Regions from separate parts of the Acinetobacter sp. GQ146 genome, predicted to be linked through region 3. Evidence: predicted binding sites of a transcription regulator. Region 3 holds the regulator's gene; each other region holds the start of a gene.
The links. Region 3 encodes PhoB, which activates phosphate uptake and scavenging genes when phosphate is short. Its sites were predicted from a motif close to TGTCATNAANCTGTCATAA; they were not measured.
Positions count from the first base shown of each region.

Region 1: a site for PhoB is predicted at 1,536-1,554, ahead of AC6CHI_RS11785 (porin). Genes of this name have one in related genera too.
Region 2: a site for PhoB is predicted at 3,899-3,917, ahead of AC6CHI_RS00030 (DNA translocase FtsK). Genes of this name have one in related genera too.

Region 1 is NZ_JCAXDV010000007.1:16,260-21,752, reverse strand. It holds gene AC6CHI_RS11790 (methylenetetrahydrofolate reductase C-terminal domain-containing protein) at 1-271, shown strand, start outside; gene AC6CHI_RS11785 (porin) at 315-1,397, opposite strand; gene AC6CHI_RS11780 (HIT family protein) at 1,651-2,070, opposite strand; gene AC6CHI_RS11775 (YARHG domain-containing protein) at 2,115-2,384, opposite strand; gene AC6CHI_RS11770 (NAD(P)-dependent oxidoreductase) at 2,471-3,343, opposite strand; gene AC6CHI_RS11765 (alpha/beta fold hydrolase) at 3,354-4,445, opposite strand; gene AC6CHI_RS11760 (O-succinylhomoserine sulfhydrylase) at 4,589-5,493, shown strand, end outside.
Region 2 is NZ_JCAXDV010000001.1:3,564-9,056, reverse strand. It holds gene AC6CHI_RS00035 (LysR family transcriptional regulator) at 1-652, shown strand, start outside; gene AC6CHI_RS00030 (DNA translocase FtsK) at 711-3,788, opposite strand; gene trxB (thioredoxin-disulfide reductase) at 4,042-4,995, shown strand; gene aat (leucyl/phenylalanyl-tRNA--protein transferase) at 5,078-5,493, shown strand, end outside.
Region 3 is NZ_JCAXDV010000003.1:46,970-52,462, forward strand. It holds gene pncB (nicotinate phosphoribosyltransferase) at 1-270, shown strand, start outside; gene AC6CHI_RS06295 (sulfurtransferase) at 384-1,232, shown strand; gene asd (archaetidylserine decarboxylase) at 1,229-2,080, shown strand; gene phoR (phosphate regulon sensor histidine kinase PhoR) at 2,153-3,511, opposite strand; gene phoB (phosphate regulon transcriptional regulator PhoB) at 3,522-4,232, opposite strand; gene AC6CHI_RS06315 (TetR/AcrR family transcriptional regulator) at 4,453-5,139, opposite strand; gene AC6CHI_RS06320 (SDR family NAD(P)-dependent oxidoreductase) at 5,349-5,493, shown strand, end outside.

The DNA.
Region 1 (5,493 bases), on a different contig from region 3:
GGTAGGGTGCGAAAGTTGTGGGCAATGCCGTTTGGCAGAGACACTCTATATTTGTCCAGAAACATGTCCAAAAGGCTTGGCAAATGGTCCTTGTGGTGGAACAACTCTAGATCGCTGTGAGTTCGGAGACCGTGAATGTATCCACTCTATTAAGGCTCGATTGGCACAACAGGTTAATCAAACTGTACTGCTTAAAGAGCGAATTATTGAAACGGTACCAATCGAGGTGCGTGGTACTAGCTCTTGGAAAAATTGGTTTTTAGAAACTTAAAGCAAAAAAAACACGCCGAAGCGTGTTTTTTTTAAGGATTGGTTTAGAAGTTGTATTCCATGCCTAAACCGAAAGCTGTCATCATATCGTCTTCTTTAACCCAGTCACGTTTTTGTTGTGCAAGGAAAGTGTACATACGCGCTTGCTTATTCATCTGGTAGTCTAGACCAAGACCATATAAATCAATAGTGCGGTCATCTTGAGCGTCTGCTGTAGATACTGCAGTATGGTATTCACCTTTTAAAGACCAAGGTGAGTTATTAAAGTTATATGTTGCCGTTACACCCCAAGCTTGCTCTTCAAGAGATGCAGCCTCTTTTACTAAAGCATTAGCTTCTAATGCTGCAGCAGAAGGAGAGTCTGACAATTCTGCCTGTTGCCATAAGCCACCAAGTGTTAAACCTGAAAGCCCTAATGCTTTAAAATTATACGAGCCAGTTACGCGAATAGCATCAGACTCTACATCTTTTAGTTTGTAAGCCGCGTAGTCACCTTGTACACCGAAGTTACCAGCAACGGCTAGAGCTAAGCCGATGTTTTTGTTTTCGTAGCTGAGAGCTGTAGAAACTGAATCACCGAAACCATCGCGTTTTTCAGTAGTGTAATCTGAAGCGCTATTTTCGCCTTGCTGTGCCATTGCGCTGAACTGCAAGCCACCCATTAATTTTTTATCAGTTTCAAAGCCAATCACGTTTTTAAGACGCTCTTCACCATACATGATTTTACCCATGTCTAAGCGAGTGTGGTCATTAAAAATATCTTGATATTTGCCAGCTGCAGTTTTGAAATACGAGTCGTAGTTACCTACTTTTAATGCACCAACGCCTTCAGATTTTAAACCGAGGAAACGGTTACGTGCACTCCAGTCTGTATCAGAACCAGAACCATCAGTAGAAACAGCCCATTCAGCTTGGTAAATTGCAGAAAGGTTGTCTGTAAGTTTCTCTTCGCCTTTAACCCCTAGGCGTGAAGCATGCGAGCTTACTTCAGAAACGTCATTACCCTTGAAATCATAGTTGTCAACATTGTCGATAGATACGTTTAATTTACCGTACAAAGTTGGCGCTGCTTGTGCTGCGTTTAAGCTTAACGTTGTTACTGCTGCAGCAAGAAGCAATTTTTTCATTGAGATTTCTCCAAAACACAATTTTTATGGCAAGTGCCAACAAACTCTTATTTTTAGTTCGCTTCTGTACAATTCGTTACATAGCTCACCAACTTGCTATGCAGTATCTGCAAACTTTGTGACAGCAAAGTGAAAAATAGATGACAGTTTGATGACGAATCGTGAATAGATAACTCTCAGATTTAATTTATTTTTAATTTTTATAAAATAAAAAAATGGAGCCGAAGCTCCATTAAGTATTGTGACTACTTGTTTACTCTTCTAGAGCAGCCTTAATTTTTTCTGCCTGCGCTTTAATCTTTTCTTGATCGCCCATTTGTGCGGCATGTTTACCTAATTGATGCACATTGGTTGGAATAAGATGGAAATGGACATGTGGAACCGTTTGTCCAGCAGAGGCTCCGGTGAGTTGCATTAATACAATGCCATCAACCCCTAAACCTTTTTCCATTGCACGCGCAATTTTCTGTGTAATCTGAATGGTATAGGCTGCAGCGTCTGCTGGAAGATCCAGTAGACTCACTGCAGGCGTTTTTGGAATGACTAAAGTGTGACCTTCCGCTTGTGGCATAATGTCCATAAAAGCAAGAACTTGATCGTCTTCATATACTTTAATGGCAGGAAGTTCGCCACGTAGAATTCTTGCAAAAATATTTTGATCATCGTAAGCCATGATGCATCCTTTATCATTTTCCCTTATATCGGGGAATTTAGTCATTATTTACAATTAAGTTCTTTCTGGCGTGCTTTGATTTCGTCAAGACGTTGTTGCTCTTTCTCAGAAAACTTCGGCTTGGTGGTATAGCAGTTTTCATTACCAAACTTTGCTTTTGCTTCCGGGTCTTTAAAGCAGAAACCTTTTGATGCATAAATGACATCATGATCATTTTTCAACTTTTGGCACTCTTGCTCTGGTGTTGCAGCAAACACATTTGCCGCAACTAAAGTTGATAAACCTGTAAGACAGGCAATCAGCAACTTATTCATAAGAGTTTCCTCATTGTTTGTAACAGTATATGTTAAACACCTTATTACAATATTGGGTTTAAATCGAGTAGTTCAATGGCAAGTTATTACTCAAGTGTAATTTTGCTCCAAGATTCATAGAGTTTCACCGCACTAGAAAAATCACTTTCTTCTACTGCAAGATCACTTGCTGCCTGTATAAGACTTTGTGTTAGTGCAATTACAGGCGCTGAAAGTTTGGCATCTCTGACCAAATCTAGCGCAATTCCAGTGTCCTTGGCCAATAAAGGTAATGCAAATGTTAGAGGAAAACTGCGATTTAATACGCGTTGTGGTAATACGGTTTCAGTTACACCGCTTTTGCCACTAGATGCATTAATACAATCCAGTGCCTCATTAAGATTTACGCCATGTGCTTTTAAGGTTGTAAACCCTTCTGCAGCAGCGCATAAATTAACAGCAAGCAACATGTTGTTCACGGCTTTCACGGCAAAACCTGCACCAGAATCACCGACATGTTTAATTAGTTTGCCTATAGCGTTCAGGGCTGGTAATGCCTTGCTAAAAGCATCCGCATCACCACCGACCATGACCGTAAGGGTTGCATTTTCAGCACCAATGGTTTGCCCACTGACTGGTGCATCGAGGAAAGCCACCTGTTGAATGTTTAAAGCTTCGGCAACTCTTTTCGCTGATTCAGGAACTCCGCTGGTGCAGTCAATCCAGATACTACCAGCTTTGAGTTCAAGTCCAGCAATCAGTGTTTCGACATCTTGGCTGGTTGGAAGACAGGAAAAAACGATATCGGCTTGTACGGCTTCTTGTAGCGATACGGCAAGCGTTCCATATTCAGTTGCATGTTGCTCAGCTTTGGCAAAATTACGATTCCAAACGAATACGGTTTCGAAGTGCTTAGGAAGATGAGCTGCCATACGATAACCCATAGCGCCTAAACCAATAAATGCAACTGAATGAATCATGCTATTTCCTTTATATCTTTGTTGATCTCTGTGCTAGCCAAGCCGTGAGTTGAGGCCAAAATTGTTCGGCACTCGCTTTGCTGGACATTAGGCCTAAATGTCCACCTGGGATAAGAGTAAACGTGACATCTTGGCTGTTTGTCAATTCACATAAGGGTTTAATTGCATTTGCAGTGACAAGTTGATCAGTCTGACCTGCACCAATCAATAGAGAGGAAGTGATTGAATTTAATTGTATATGCTTATGATCTAATAGAATATTGCCATGTTTAAGACCATTTTGAAGCCAGATTTTAAAAATCATGTCCTGATTGATCCCACCAGGATAATCAATCATATTGTTGAGAAACTTACTGATCGTGGCATTCTCCTTCACGATTTCTAAATCATCTAGATTACCGAGTAAGGTTTTATAACTGGCATACCATCCTTTGGGGTCTAAAATTTTAAAACCAATCGAATTGAGCTTGCCTGGCGTATGGGTAAATTTTTTAGGAATGTTATTGGAGAATAACCATTGCTCTAAGCTTTTATTGTGCTGAATAAAATCGTACATTGCTTGATTGAGTTTGCCAATAAAGCCCGAAGCATAACTGTCGATTGGACTGCCTAACACAATCAGATTTTTAACAAAATTTGGTTGTTGTAAGGCGCTATACAGTAGGACAAAAATCCCCGCCATACTCCAGCCATGCAAGGAAAGCTGTTCTGAATGGGCATGTTCTCGAATCTGACGAATACAGTCTGGCAGGCTATAATTAATAATTGTCATGAAATCAATATGTCGATCACGAAATCCAAAACGTTTCCATTCGATCAAATACACTTCAAAGCCCTGACCTTGAAAATACTGAACCAAAGAGCGATAAGGAAACAGGTCATAAATCGCCATATTGATGGCAAAAGGTGCAACGAAAACTAGAGGCTCAAGATATTTTCTTTGATTGGCGGCGTAATAACGGACTTTAGCGTAATCGTTGAACGCTATGATGTCATAGGGTGTTGATTCGGATAGAATCAGAGCGTGCTGCTTTAAAATACGTGTTGATAAATTAGAGACTTGCACTTTTTTCTGGGCGATCCGTTGTTTTAGTTTTGACATCGCGGACATTTCTGTTGACCTGCCTAAAGATTTGCTCGAAGTCTAAACGATAATTTTACATTTTACCTTGACCTGAAATGCGCTAGGCGCTCAAAATGTTGGCAATTATTCACAAAGGCAGTTCTGAGAACTGAATCGTAGAAATGAGCCAACAAGACGACATTGAATATCAACTCGATACATTAGCGATTCGTACTGGTCATACGCGTAGTTTTGAGGGTGAGCATGGCGAGCCAATCTTTTTAACTTCTTCATTTGTTTATGAAAATGCGGCAGAAGCTGCAGCGAAGTTTTCTGGACAAGAGCCAGGTAATATTTACTCGCGCTTTACCAACCCGACAGTATCTATGTTTGAAAAGCGTTTAGCGGCCTTAGAAAGTGCTGAACGAGCAGTTGCAACCAGTTCGGGTATGGCAGCCATTATGGCTGTTGCAATGTCGTTTTTAAAAATGGGCGATCATGTGATTTGTTCACGTGCTGTTTTTGGCTCGACGGTTTCATTGTTTGAAAAGTATGTGGCTAAATTTGGTGTTGCGGTTGATTTTGTTGATTTAACCGATCTAAGCGCATGGAAAAATGCAGTTAAACCTGAAACGAAGTTGTTATTTGTCGAGTCACCCTCGAATCCTTTGGCTGAAGTGGCGGATATTCAGGCCTTGGCTGATATTGCACATGCAAATGGTGCATTGTTAGCGATTGATAACAGTTTCTGTACACCAGTATTACAGCGTCCCATCGAGTTTGGTGCGGATTTGATTGTTTACTCTGCAACCAAATATTTGGATGGGCAAGGTCGTGCTTTAGGCGGTGCGGTCGTTGGTAGCCATAAGCTTCTAGAAGAAGTGTTTGGCTATGTACGTACCACAGGGCCATCTATGAGCCCATTTAATGCTTGGGTATTCCTTAAAGGCTTGGAAACGTTACGCTTAAGAATGAAAGCACATTCTGAAGGTGCGCAAAAGCTGGCTGAGTATTTAAACCAACACGAAAAAGTAGAAAAAGTTTACTACGCGGGCTTGCCTGAACATGTGGGGCATGAATTGGCGGC
Region 2 (5,493 bases), on a different contig from region 3:
CATGCAACAGCAAGTTGCGGCCACCCATGGTCTACAACAAGGAACGCTTCGGATTGGCTCTTTTGGTGCATCTGCGTCCATTCATTTACTGCCTGAGCTGCTACAAGCATTTCGTACAGCCTATCCGCAAATTGAAGTTTTTGTTGAAGAAGGCACGGATGATGAAGTCGCACAATGGATTCTAGATCAACACGTCGATGTTGGTTTTGCTGTATTACCCAATCATCAATTGGATACCTTCCCGCTGATCAAAGATATTTTTATTGCCTTAATTCCGAATTCCTATCCGATTGCTCACATGAGCCAAGTCGATATCCATCAGCTCAAGCACTACCCGTTTATTCTGACCAAAGCAGGTAGCCAAACGCATATTGAAAAACTGCTGAAACAGTATGAAATCCAACCCAAAATTCAGTATCAACTGTCACAATTATTGACCATTCTAAATATGGTGAATCAGCATGAAGGCATTTCGATTGTGGCCGATATGGCCATGACGCCTGAATTACTCGCCTTGCATCCGAATGTGGTCAAAAGACCCTTACTGCCCAATACCCAACGTGAGATTGGCTTGGCGGTACGTAACCATAAACTCATCAGTCCAGCAACACGTGCTTTTATTGAGTTGGCACAAACCATGTTTTACGATTAAGCCTTCACTTCAAATAAAAAAACCTGCTAATTCAGCAGGTTTTTTTAATGACTAATGCTTAAACCAGAATATCGCGTTTACCATTGGCTCCCATGGCACTCACAATACCGTTTTCTTCCATTTGATCAATAATCCGTGCAGCACGGTTATATCCCAAACTAAATTTGCGCTGTAAGGATGATGTTGACGCTTTACGTGTTTCTAAAACAAAAGACACGCACTGATCATACAATGCATCACGATCAGAGCCAGCATCCCCTTCTTCAAAACCACGTGAGGTCGGCTCTTCATCATAAGGCGTCAAAATCTCATCAATATAATCAGGATCACCACGCTCACGCCAAGCATCACAAATACGGTTCACTTCGTCATCCGAAATAAACGCTCCATGCACCCGTTCAGGCTCAATTTTTCCTGGTCCTAAAAACAGCATATCACCATGCCCCAGCATGTCCTCAGCACCACCAGCATCCAAAATGGTTCTAGAGTCAATTTTACTGTTCACACGCAAAGCAACACGGGTTGGAATATTGGCTTTAATTAGACCTGTGATCACATCCACCGATGGACGCTGCGTTGCCAGCAGTAAATGGATACCTGCAGCACGGGATTTTTGTGCCAGACGGGTAATCATTTCCTCAGCTTTCTTACCCACCTGCATAATCATGTCGGCAAACTCATCCGCCACAATCACAATGGAAGGCAATGGCGTTAAGCGTGGCGCACGTTCCTGCGTAGCCGAATCACTTGGCTTCCATGTCGGATCAATCAAATCCTCACCATTGGCAATTGCTTCTTCAACCTTACGGTTGTAATCGGCCAATTTACGAATTTTAAGGAAAGACATCAGTTTATAACGACGTTCCATTTCATTAACACACCAGTTCAATGCATTCACCGCATCTTTCATGTCGGTGACAACTGGTGTAAGTAAATGCGGAATGTCATTATAGTTCGCAAGTTCCAATTGCTTAGGGTCAATTAAAATCAAACGCAATTGATCAGGAGTGTATTTCAGCAGCATCGATAAAATCATCGAGTTTACGGCTACCGATTTACCTGAACCCGTGGTGCCTGCCACCAGCATATGCGGTGCCTTACCTAAATCGGTAATCACTGGATTGCCTGAAATATCTTTCCCCATTGCCATCGACAATAAACCCGCAGGGTCTCGATAGGCAGGTGTTTCCAATAATTCAATCAAGCGTACCATTTCACGTGCACTATTCGGAATTTCAATGCCAATATAAGGTTTGCCCGGAATCACCTCGACCACACGTACCGATGCCATCGACATGGAGCGTGCCAAATCTTTGGAAATATTGGTAACTTTGGATGCTTTTACCCCTGGCGCTAAATCCAGTTCAAAGCGTGTTACCACAGGACCTGGCTGGGCTTCAATCACTTTGGCTTTAACATTAAACTCTTGCAGTTTAATTTCCAGCAGTTCTGAAAGGCGTGTCAACTGTTCTGCAGTAAAATTGACTTTCTTGTTTGGATCGACCCGATCCAGTAAATCCAAACTTGGTAAGGTCGATAAATCTCGACGTTTCTGCGCTACTTGCATGGCACGCGACATTGGGCGTCCCGCTGCATCGGTCAGTGGTGCATCAAAATCAAACTCTTCATCTTCGTCTTGTGGTTTCCCTGCGGTTTCTTGCCATGCCTCTATAAAGGCTTCTTTGGACAATTCCACTTTTTCTGGCGATGTAGACGGCACCGAAGGTTCAAGGGTGGTATGCTGAATAGGGGCTTGCACAAAGGCTGAAGATTGCGCATAAGAGCTGCTAGGCGACTCAACTACACGCGCGACCTGTTGCTCTTCGGCATCAAAATCATCCAGAAAACGATTCAGCTCATCATTCAGTAAGCGTGCCTTAACCGCTCCCTCTGCGACCCCCACTGCGCCAGCTGTGGCTACCGTTGCTAGTGCTGCAGATTCCATCGCTTGCGTGGCAAACTCAGTGCTTTGCAACAATTGAAGCTCAGGACGCTGAAATGGCGTATGGACATCCGTCGCAGTTTTTGCGTTTGGAACAGCAGCCAATAACTCATCAAAGATCTCATCATCATCCCAATCCAACCCATTTTTGGCTTGAACTGAGCTCATCTCGAATTGAGCTTCTTCATGCTGCTGACGTGCCACCACTGAACCAAAATCGTGCTTTGGTGTAATGGTTTCATCTTCAGCGGCTTTCAATAAGGCTTCAATATCTTGCTTATGCTGATGATCATTATGTGTATTCAGCGCTCGCCAGACTTCACCTGAAGCGATCTTGCGCTGACTGTCCTGCTCTAATTGATGTGCTTTGGCTAAGGTTTTTTCAAACTCTTCATCATCGTCTAGATCTATCTGCGTAGGCGAGGTGCTGTTCGCTTCTTTCTGCACCATATCATCAAAGAGACGCTCTGCGGCTGCACTGGCCACAAATGGCTGCTCGGCAGTTTGAGTTTCTGCAGATGGAGTCACGTCATCTTTGGCAAGGGCTTTTGCGGGTGCAACAGCCACCACCTGTTTTTTAACCTGTGGCGTCGTACGATCAAAATCAGACTCGCTCTCAGGCACATTTTTATAAAATAAATCTTGTAAATAAGCCGGAGTCGCTTGGAGAGTTTGCCAAGTTTTATTCCACTTGACCCCAAAAGCCAAAGTGAAAAGTACCAGCCAAAACACCAGCAAGAAAAATGCAGCACCATAGACAGTCAGTAATTGGCTTAAGCTTTGTCCCAGCTCATAACCAATAATACCGCCTGATGCATTGGTCAGAGTATCTGCTGGCACTTCCCAAAACAGGAATAATAAAGTGGCTGATGCCAACAAAATAAAAAACTGCGCTGCATAGCGGAAAGGTCGGTTCAGAAAACTGCGAGGCCACCAGACTTGTACAGCTTCAATAAATAAAAAAATTGGGATGAGTAAGCTTGCCCAGCCTAAAAATCCGAACAATAAATCTGAAATCCACGCTCCAGCAACTCCACTCGCATTTGACACCTGTTGCGTATCACTGGAAATATGCATCCAACCGGGATCAAAAGGCGTATAAGTGACTGTTGCAAGGAACAGATAAATTCCAAACGAGACTAAAAATAATGTCAAAATTAAGCGCTGTGCATAAGCACCCGACACCGCAGTCATACTCTGTCCTGTAGGCATTTTTTCATTCATGTTTTTCTGGAAAACAACCTGAATTTGTTTCTTAATAAAACCTGATATTATGCACCTGTTCACGTAAAAAAGATGCAAGATTATGAGGGCTTGTTGTTAACTTTAATTCTATATAGCTCAAATCGATTTGCATGATCAATATTACCCACATTGATCACACACAACTGTTATACACTTTCACGTATAATTTCATAAATTTTGAAAGAAAAAAAGGATGTCGCGGATGAGCGTTCGTCACTCACGATTAATTATTTTAGGTTCTGGCCCTGCGGGTTATAGCGCTGCAGTGTATGCGGCACGTGCCAATTTAAAACCAACCCTGATTGCTGGTTTACAATTGGGTGGTCAATTAACCACAACCACCGAAGTGGATAACTGGCCAGGTGATCCTGATGGTTTAACGGGTCCAGCCCTGATGGAGCGTATGCAAGCCCATGCAGAACGTTTTGGCACAGAAATCGTGTATGACCATATCAATGAAGTCGACCTGAGTGTTCGCCCATTTGTGCTTAAAGGTGATATGGAAGAGTTCACCTGTGATGCCTTAATTATTGCAACAGGCGCGACCGCACAGTATTTAGGTTTAGAGTCTGAAGCGAAATTCATGGGTCAAGGTGTAAGTGCCTGTGCAACCTGTGATGGTTTCTTCTATAAAAACCAAAAAGTCATGGTGGTCGGTGGCGGTAACACTGCCGTAGAAGAAGCGCTTTATTTGTCGAATATTGCTTCACATGTGACTCTGGTTCACCGTCGTGACAGCTTACGTTCTGAAAAAATTCTACAAGATCATTTATTTGAAAAAGAAAAAGAAGGCAAAATCAGCATTCTTTGGAACAATCAAGTGGATGAAGTATTGGGTGACAACACAGGTGTTACTTCAGTCCGTTTAAAATCAACTGTAGATGAAAGTACACAAGATGTAGACGTTCAGGGCTTATTCATTGCCATTGGTCACAAACCAAATACAGGCATGTTTGAAGGTCAATTGAACTTGCGTGATGGTTATATTCAAGTGCACAGCGGTACTTCTGGCAATGCCACAGCAACATCGGTTGCAGGTGTATTTGCAGCGGGTGACGTGGCTGACAGCATCTATCGTCAAGCGATTACTTCAGCAGGTTCAGGCTGTATGGCAGCACTGGATGCTGAAAAATATTTAGATGCACTCGGCTCATAATCTTTTGCATCAAAAAAGACCGCCCAATTTGGGCGGTTTTTTTATGTATGATAGAGCAAAGAATGACACTCCGAATAAAATCATGCCACAGACTTTAGCCCCTTCTGAATATTTATTTCCTGATCCGATTGCCGCTGATCCTGAAGGACACGGACTAATTTGTATCGGTGCAGACCTCTCCCCTTCCACGCTGTATGAAGCCTACACCCATGGTCTATTTCCATGGTTTTCCGCGGATGAACCGATTTGCTGGTGGTGCCCAGAACCACGCTGCATTATTCGACCTGAGCAGTATCATCCGAGTAAATCCTTACTGCGCACCATGAAAAAGCAGGACTATAAAATTACCATCAACCATGCCTTTGAAACGGTGATTCGCTCCTGTGCCTTACCCCGTAGCTATGCCGATGAAACTTGGATTTCAGAAGACATTATTCAAGGCTATTTAAGCCTGTTTGCCGCTGGTTATGCCTATAGTGTAGAAGTCTGGGAACAGGA
Region 3 (5,493 bases):
AAAATGCTGACCTTTAGTGATGGTTTGAATTTGCACAAAGCATGGGCTTTACATCAGTATTTTAAAGACCGTTTTAAGGTCAGTTTCGGGATTGGAACCAACTTGACCAATGATATGGGGCAAACCCCGCTGAATATCGTGCTGAAACTGGTGGAATGTAATGGTCAGTCGGTGGCAAAAATTTCGGATAGCCCGGGCAAGACCATGACCGATAACGATACTTTCTTGGCGTATTTAAGACAGGTTTTTCAAATCAGTGAGCCTGTGTAAGCTTTGATTTATATTGCTGATTTTCTGCAAAGAAGAATTAGAAAATCAGCCTTCAGTAGACATCAGCGTATGCTAACATCAAGCAGTTGCTAGGACAAAACGTGTAAAACATCATGACGGAATCGACACTAAATTTGGGTTTATTAATTGATGTGGAAGATTTGCTTCCGCATTTAGACAATGAAAAATTACGTATCGTGGATTTAAGTCGAAGCTCAGTCTATGCCCAGCTGCATATTCCGCACGCCATTCCACTGAAGCCCGCGCAATTGCTACGCCAAGAGGAAAATGCCACAGGTTTATTGCCTGATGCTGAAGGCTTAAAACAATTAATTGCTTATCTGAATATTAGTCCTGAACATCATGTGGTGGTCTATGATGATGAAGGTGGCGCTTGGGCCGGGCGACTGATCTGGAATTTACACTGTTTGGGGTTTTATCAAACCTCATTATTAAATGGCGGCATTCATGCATGGTTGGCAGCAGGCTTGCCAACAACTTCGGAGCAGGAGCAATTCGTCCCTGAGCAGCCTTTGGTTGAGCTGAATCTGGCTGCCCAAGATCAGGTCCGAATTGAATATGCAGAATTGCTTACCTTAGTCCAGCAACAGGCAATTCAGCTTTGGGATTGTCGTACTGAAGATGAATATACGGGTTTAAGATTGGCAGCTCGACGTGGCGGTCATATTCCAAATGCACGCCATTTTGAATGGAGTACTGCCCTTGACCGTGAAAATCATTTAAAATTGTATGCTTTAGAACGCACGCAACAACGCTTAGAACAACAAGGTTTCAATTTACAAGAACCTGTGGTGGTGTACTGTCAGTCACATCATCGTTCAGGTTTGGCTTATATTCTGGGTCGTGTATTGGGTTGGAAGATTCGAGCTTATGATGGTGCGTGGAGTGAATGGGGCAATCGCCTCGATAGTCCAATTGTTACTGGAGAGTTACCGTCTTGAGCCTCACCTCACGTTTAACAAAACAATTCTTTATTCAAGCACAACGTGTTGTGCCGCAACATCAATTATCCCGTGTGGTCGGTAAGCTTGCTGCCAGTGAACATCCGTTAATTAAAAATACGGTGATTTCTGCATTTAAAGCGCAATATGGCATTGATATGTCAATTGCAGAGCAGAAAAATGCGTTGAAATATAAGTCCTTCAATGAATTTTTTACGCGTGCCTTACAAGAAGGTGTCCGTGAAATTGATATGGATGCCAGCAGTATTGTCTCTCCAGCTGATGGTGCTATTTCCCAATTGGGTCATATCGAAGCTGGTGAAGTGTTCCAAGCCAAAGGGCAAAGTTTTTCGGTTGAAAAACTGATTGCCGATCCGCAGTTGGCTGAACCGTTTAAAGAAGGTGAATTTGCCACCGTGTATTTGTCACCACGAGACTATCACCGTGTGCATATGCCATTTGCAGGCACACTGACGGAAACGCTGTATGTTCCTGGTGAATTGTTCTCTGTAAATCAAACCACGGCTGAAAATATTCCCGGTTTGTTTGCGCGCAATGAACGTATGGTGTGCTTGTTTGACACCGAATTGGGGCGTATGGCTGTGGTGTTAGTCGGGGCGATGATTGTGGCTGGGATTGAAACGGTTGCGACTGGCAAGGTAAAACCGACAGGTCGTTTAGAGTTAAACCAACACAATTTGTTCCTCGAAAAAGGCGCGGAGTTAGGCCGTTTCTATTTGGGTTCAACCGCGATTGTGTTGTTTGAACAAAATAAAATGCAGTGGGATGCGCAGTTTAAAGCCAATTCAACGGTGGTGATGGGGCAGGCGCTCGGTCATACCGTGTAATAGACGGCTTGAGATGGCTATGCTGTATAGCCATCTCAATCATCAGATTCAAAATACTATAAAAATAATCAGTTAGCTCATGTGATACAGGCGTTCTTTCGAGAACACCACTTTAAAAGTTGAGCCTTGATTTTCTTTGGATTCAATTTCTAAATGCGCGTTATGTTGCATCAGCACGTGCTTCACAATCGCCAGTCCCAGCCCTGTTCCACCTGTTTGACGGCTACGTGCACTATCGACTCGATAGAAACGTTCGGTTAAGCGCGGGAGATGTTTCGGGTCAATGCCAATACCAGTATCTTGCACAGTGAAATAACCATGTTCGCCATCATCATGCCAGCCCATGGTAATGGTGCCGCCTTTGGGGGTGTATTTGATGGCATTGGTAATCAGATTGCTAAAGGCACTGGCCAATTCGGTATCTGAACCAATCAAGTCACAATGGCTGTCAATGTCGAGATTTAAGGTATGCCCATAATCAACATTGTAGGCCTGCGCATCATCAAATAATTGATTCATTAAACTTGGCATTTCAATGATTTGATTTTTGGCAATTTGTTTATTGTTTTCTAAGCGCGACAGCAGCAGTAAATCATTGACCAGAGCATTCATGCGTTTGGTTTGCGCCTGCATTTGCTCGAAAGCACGTTTCCAGCGCGGATTTAAATCTTCCTGATCGGTAAAGGTTTCAATATAGCCACTGAGTACCGTTAATGGCGTGCGTAATTCGTGTGAAATATTATCGACAAAGTCTTTACGCATTTGTTCCAGATTATGCATACGCGTCACGTCATAGGCGACCAGTAAGCGGCTTTCACCGCCGAAACGGGTCATTTTGATTTGCACATAATGATCTTCAAATACCGAGGACTTCATTTTTATGCCATCAGGGTTTTGATCGCTTTGCTTGAAGTATTCGATAAAACTTGGCTGGCGTAAAATGGTCATGATATTACGGCCCCGATCCATCGCCTGAATCCCGAGCAGCTTTTCAGCCGCAGGGTTCCACCATTCAATCTGATGCAGTTCATCAATCAGCACCACGGCTTCAGCCAGAGCCACCAGTGAAGACTGAGCGCGATCAATCAAACCGACCATTTCGGCTTGTACAATCCGCTCTTGGCGTTGGGCACGATAAACATTAAACAGCAAAGCGCCCCAAATTCCATTTAGATTGGGGGGAATATCATAGGGACGATTGGAAATCCATTCATTGACCAGATACAAGGAACGCAGTTGAAAGGCAAAAAAAATGGTGAAGGCAGCAAAAATGCAGATCCAGAAATACCCTATACCGAGTCCTATAAAGCCCGCAATCAGCAGCAGGAATGCCAGTAAGCGTAAGTCTTGCTTGGCAAAAATCCATAAACTGCTATAACGGAATTTTTGATGTTCACGAGCCAGTTCGGGGACAGGATAGGGTTCATACATAAATTTAAAATTAACCTAAGGCTACATCTGCACGGGTAGAGAAACGGTATCCGGTACCACGTACGGTTTGAACAAAACGGTCTGCGCCATAGGGCTCTAAGACTTTGCGTAAGCGACGAATATGCACGTCAATGGTACGGTCTTCAATATAAACATTGCCCCCCCAGACTTGATCAAGCAATTGCGCACGGGTATAGGCACGTTCAGGATGGGTCATGAAGAAGGCCAACAAACGATATTCCGTTGGACCCATTTCTAGAATGTTATTGCCAAAACTCACGCGTTGGCTGACTGGGTCAAGCAATAAACCATTGGCATCAATGGTTTTTTCGCCACTCAGAGCATTGGCGCGACGCAATACGGCTTTAATGCGCGATACCAATTCACGTGTCGAAAACGGTTTGGTCATGTAGTCATCTGCACCTGCATCGAGACCTTGGACTTTATGGTCTTCTTCTCCGCGCGCAGTGAGCATAATCACAGGAATTTCAGATAAATTTTCATCGCGTTTCAGGCGACGACAGAGATCGACACCGCTGACACCACCCGGCATCATCCAGTCGAGCAGAATTAACGCTGGGCGTTGATCGACAATCATTTGATGCGCCTGTTTTGCATCTTCTGCCTGTAAGCATTGAAAGCCTGCCATATCCAAAGAGGTATGAATCATCTCTCGAATGGGAAGTTCGTCATCGACGATTAGTATGTAGTCATCTTTCACAACGCAATATCCTATTGATGATAACGGTAGGCCGTTTTTTATTTATGACAGGCTTATTACAAAGATTAATTATGACAGTATCATTGCAGAATAGGGGAGAATGCCGATTTTCGCAAAGTTTTGTGACAATTTTTAGTCGAAAACATGAACAATTTTAGACAATCTCCTTCGCTGGATACAAATCAAATTTAAATTATCGTAAAAATTAAATTGCTGTAATTTAATTTTTTTTAGTCGAAAATGAAGATAACAGTGCAATAAACACCACGCGGCAAGAGGCCAGTACATCTTCTAAAGACTGTTTAAAGCCACTGATGACCCAGCGAATCGCAATTTGTGTGACATAGCCATTTAAGCCGGTTGAAACCCATGAAATTTCACGTTCTGAGTGTGGCAGGTTCGGCATCATCAACATGACAAAAGCATGAATCATGCGATCAAAGCGCAACATGGTTTCGTGCAGGGTGGCTTGATTATGTAGCTCTTGTACCAGCATGGCATCAATATAAATAATACGCGCCATGCGCGGATTATCTCTGAGCGTACTCAACAAGGCCGTGAGTCCCGCATCTACCATTTTTTCGTGATTGCCAGAGGCTTGCATAATCGCCTGCATCACGTTGTGCTGAAGTTCATCAATCAGTTTTACAAAAATGGTTTGGAATAACTGATCGCTTTTCTTAAACGATTCGTAAAAATAACGTTCAGTCAGTTTGGCTTCATTACAGATATCTTTCACGGTTACGGCAAAAAAACCATGGGTGCCATACACCTCAATACCAGCTTCAATTAATTTTTCACGACGTGCAAGTTTGCGCTCACTCAGAGACAGCCCTTTAAACTGACGTTCTTTATTTTTCAGTGGATTTTCGTTTTTTTCTGCATCGTTGGTATTGGAGTGAGTCATAGAGGCAAAACGTAGCAAAGACGGTGTATAGTTTAACAACAATTGCCACAAATACCTAAATTTAAGCAGGCTGAAAATTACAAACCACATTTATCTGATCATTATTGACAATGGCTATTGTCAAATTTATATTGATTCAGTCAAACGCATAGACCATCAAAAAACAGTGATGGCATTGTCAGCGTCTATGCAACCCATAAGGAAACAAAATGAAAAATTTTAACAATAAAGTGGCAGCCGTCACGGGTGCGGGTTCAGGAATTGGTCAACAACTGGCACTGCTGTTAGCGCAACAGGGGTGTCATCTTTCGCTTAGTGATATTAATGAGCAAGGTTTGGCAAAAACCGTGGAAC